Regions from separate parts of the Bartonella sp. LJL80 genome, predicted to be linked through region 1. Evidence: predicted binding sites of a transcription regulator. Region 1 holds the regulator's gene; the other holds the start of a gene.
What was found. Region 1 encodes LexA, which represses DNA repair genes until DNA is damaged. Its sites were predicted from a motif close to TGTTCNNNNTGTGTTCNG; they were not measured.
Positions count from the first base shown of each region.

Region 2: the regulator LexA is predicted to act here: its motif matches at 1,290-1,307, upstream of ACYSNS_RS10735 (metallopeptidase family protein).

Region 1 is NZ_JBTXLM010000004.1:220,914-223,108, forward strand. It holds gene rimO (30S ribosomal protein S12 methylthiotransferase RimO) at 1-551, opposite strand, end outside; gene lexA (transcriptional repressor LexA) at 812-1,531, opposite strand; gene cysN (sulfate adenylyltransferase subunit CysN) at 1,667-2,195, opposite strand, start outside.
Region 2 is NZ_JBTXLM010000006.1:94,630-96,824, reverse strand. It holds gene ACYSNS_RS10740 (SGNH/GDSL hydrolase family protein) at 1-616, shown strand, start outside; gene ACYSNS_RS10735 (metallopeptidase family protein) at 843-1,265, opposite strand; gene leuD (3-isopropylmalate dehydratase small subunit) at 1,385-1,990, opposite strand; gene ACYSNS_RS10725 (sugar O-acetyltransferase) at 2,128-2,195, shown strand, end outside.

The sequences.
Region 1 (2,195 bases):
AGCTCTTTAACACCAGCATTGACGAGCTTTTCAGCTTCACGCAAAACATCGGCTGCAGGGCGCGAGACTAAATCGCCACGCAGAGCCGGTATAATGCAAAAACTACACCTATTAGAACATCCTTCTGAAATCTTCAGGTAGGCATAATGGCGAGGCGTCAGGCGAATACCTTGCGGGGGAACGAGATCTACAAACGGGTCATGTGCCGGAGGCGCTGCCTCGTGAACAGCCTCCATAACACTTTCATAGGCTTGAGGTCCCGTAATAGCGAGAACGTTAGGATGCGCTTTGCGTATGACATCGGGCTCAGCACCCAAGCATCCCGTAACAATGACCTTACCGTTTTCCTTAATAGCATCGCCAATATTAGCAAGAGACTCATCACGGGCAGAATCCAGAAAGCCGCAAGTATTTACGATTACAAGATCTGCTCCCTCATGCTTGCGAGCAATTTCATACCCTTCAGCACGCAAGCTTGTTATTATACGCTCAGAATCCACAAGCGCTTTAGGACAACCAAGCGATACAAAGCTAATACGTGGCGCAGACATACTTATTCCCAAAAACAATATGGATGGACAACCTTGTATCCATTGCCGAGATTATAAATTGGCCGAAAAACCTTAAGTCAAACCTTGGTAGTAGACCAGATATTTTATGACATGCGGTATATTGCTCGTTTTTCGACTTTTTAACAAAAGCGCGAATAACATGAAGTTGTTAAGTTTGCTACCGAAAACCGCTCTCCTAAACTTTCGCGTCTAACAACGTGAAAGCTTTTAAATTGCGATAAACGGTTTCCAAAAGCCTTTTAATAACGTCGGATAAGGCCGACAAGCCGGCCCTGCAACCTGATGCGATCTGGCCCGAAAATACGCGTTTCATATGCAGGATTTGCAGCTTCCAAGGCAACCGAAGCTCCTTTACGACGATAGCGCTTCAATGTTGCTTCTTCATCGTCAACAAGCGCTACGACGATCTCGCCCGGATTGGCGGTATCTCCACGTTTGATGATCACGGTATCGCCGTCAAAAATACCGGCTTCAATCATAGAATCACCTTTCACTTCAAGCGCATAATGTTCTCCAACACCAATCATATCCGGCGGAAGCGATAACATATTGGTCTGTTGCTGAATTGCAGAGATCGGAACACCAGCTGCAATACGCCCCATAACAGGAACATTGACATTCGCAACAGCCATATCATTTGCTGAAGAAGGTGTTTGCGGCATGACATTTTTCAATGTCTGTCCTTTTGTTCCTTCTATCACACTCGGCGAAAATTTACGCGTTGTTGTGAGGCCAGGAGCAATGGTATCGGGAAGCCGGACAACTTCCAATGCACGCGCACGATTGGGAAGCCGACGGATAAAACCGCGTTCTTCCAATGCAGTTATCAATCGATGAATGCCGGATTTGGAAGATAGATCCAAAGCTTCTTTCATTTCGTCAAATGAAGGTGGGATGCCGCTTTCTTTAAGGCGGTCGTGGATGAACAATAAAAGTTCATATTGTTTGCGCGTAAGCATACAGCCTTCCAATCAACGAATCAAAATAGAAACAAAACCAGAACATACTCTATATGTTCATTAATTGTTCTACAAGTGTTTTCAGACGAGAAGAAGTGTGTTTATCGTGTAACTATCAACAGGGTAACGTCAGGCCTAGATGCCGGCTCCGTCTTGCAGTCCTTGCACGCGCGTTTTGTCCGGTCTGTTCGCTATTTGGTAGACAAATGGGCGCAACACGAAATCAAGCGCGATGACGAATAATGTCCCAATAAAAGATGTTGTGAGATGGTAAATGATAAGGCCGAAGAGTATCGCTGCCAAAAGCCGACCAAACAGTATTGAAGTAACGTTTTGATTGCTCAAGGGATGAATCCAGAGCTCTATCGCTTCTTTGACGATAGCCTTATCAGAATTTTTTAGTTTCTTGTCATTAGCTTCTGGTAAGTCGTTTACAGAAGCTACTGTTCCTAACGCGACGGTTTCGTTTGTATAGGGATCAATCAGTATGAAAGCGCCCAGGGTTTTGTCATCTTGATAATTTGATGCGACTATAGGCTTTTCTGTATTGATCGTTAGCCTGCCGATTTCATTCATCGTCAGTGTACTGTCAAAAATCTTTTGATAGCTATGGATATCAGTTTTATAATCGAGTGAAATTATTTTCATTGGCGTTGTAGCTGTG
Region 2 (2,195 bases), on a different contig from region 1:
CGGCGAAGCGTCCTATAGTTTGGATCAAAAAGAATGGAATGACAACTATCGCCAACGTGTTGCGAGCTTCGCAACGGCTTTGAAAGATACCGGCAAACCATGGATATGGATGGGTCAACCATCCTTTAAAGACGAGGATCTAAGCCGAACCATGGTTGGCTTGAACAGTATCTTCAAGCAGGCTTCAGAAACCGCGGGCGGGCGTTTTGTCGATGTATGGGACGGTTTTGTGGATGACCAAGGAAATTTTGCCCTTTCAGGCTATGATGTAAACGGTCAAACCGCACGTTTGCGCGCAAATGATGGGGTTAATTTCACGACTGCCGGTAAAAGAAAGCTCGCCTTCTATCTTGAAAAACCACTTGAGGCCGTTTTCAATTTGCAAGGTACAGAGAGCCCTGAAACGATCGCTGCTGACCCCAATGGCCCGGTCATTTCCATGTTACCGCGTGATGTCGACAGGATTGCACCCATTAGTTTCTACGATATGGCGCGTCAAAACAACGGATTGCTTGGAGACCTGAAAGATCCGGCAAATCCCGAGACAGTTGAAACTTGGACGCCGAAAAACCGTGAACATGCCGGTCGTGCAGACAATTTCTCAGCGGTACAATAATGGTAAAACGCGATAAAACTATAGTGGAATGCACATCGCCAACTTGTTATGCGGCAGAGGTCGATCCCGAATATATGGGTTTAGAGCGCCCTGCCGAAACTTTATCTGCTAAAAAGCGTCGGCGCACAGAAGATAGTCAAACCGTTGAACAAGCTTGCTGCAGGAAACATCGCTAACGTTCAGCGAATGCATACTTAAGCTTTGACATTCCTTTAGTGTCATCGGCCTATTCGGCGGCTTCTTCAATTTTATCCATGTCATCATCCGAAAGGCCGAAATGGTGGCCAATTTCATGAATAAGCACATGATTGATGATATCGCCTAATGCTTCGTCATTTTCAGCCCAATAATCCAATATTGGTCGACGATACAAGGATATGCGGTTGGCCTGATCGCCCGTTTCCATCGAAAATCGTTCGCCAATGCCGGTTCCCTCAAACAGTCCAAGCAGCTCGAATGGGGACTCTAGCCCCATATCATCCATCACTTGGTCATCCGGAAAGTCTTCAATCTGAATGATGAGATCCGCGCATAAAGCGCGAAACTTATCCGGCAGATGAGCAAAAGCGTCGCGCGCAAGCGATTCAACCTCGTCTAACGAGGGCGAAAGGCGAGTTGCCCAGTCACGACTTTGATCGGGTCTCGCCATCTATTTCATCCGTTTCATCGGTTCTGTTCGTTTTCTTTTCTGCACACCGCAGTGGTGGTTCCATCCAATGATCTGATTTTCAGAACTGACGAGATACCGCGAATGGGCTAATGACTGCATTATGCCCAAGGGTGTTCTTTAGCGTTTTCCTGTTCAAACGCATCGATCGTGGATGATTTTTCCATGGTTAGCCCGATATCGTCTAAGCCATTCAACAGACAGTGACGACGAAATTCATCAAGGTCGAATTTCAGCGTTCCACCATCCGGACCGGAAATTTCCATATTCTCAAGATCAATTGTCAACGTGGCATTGGCACCACGCTCAGCATCATCCATCAACTTCTCTAAATCTTCCGGGCTTACTTTTATGGGCAAGATACCGTTTTTAAAGCAGTTATTATAGAAAATATCGGCAAACGACGTTGATATGACACAGCGAATGCCAAAATCTGCCAAGGCCCACGGCGCATGTTCACGCGAAGACCCGCAGCCAAAATTATCACCTGCAACGATAATTTTCGCATGCCGATAGGCTGGCTTATTCAGGATAAAATCCGGATTTTCCGATCCATCATCAAGATAGCGCATATCGGCAAAAAGACCTTTGCCCAAGCCTGTGCGCTTGATCGTTTTGAGATAATTCTTCGGAATGATCATGTCCGTATCAATATTGACGACCGGCATGGGGGCAGCGACCCCCGTCAACTTTGTAAACTTTTCCATTTATTTCAATCCGAATTCATTGGTTTTGTGCTTTGTCTTACTACCGTGTTGAACAGGTGTCAAAAGCCCGCACGGTTTTTTGCTTGTGGCGTGTTCATAAATATAAGAAACTGGTGTGCGGGAATGCAATAGGAGCCATGATGCAAACCGAAAAACAGAAAATGATTGCGGGAGCGCTTTATCATGCCGGTGATGATGAACTGGT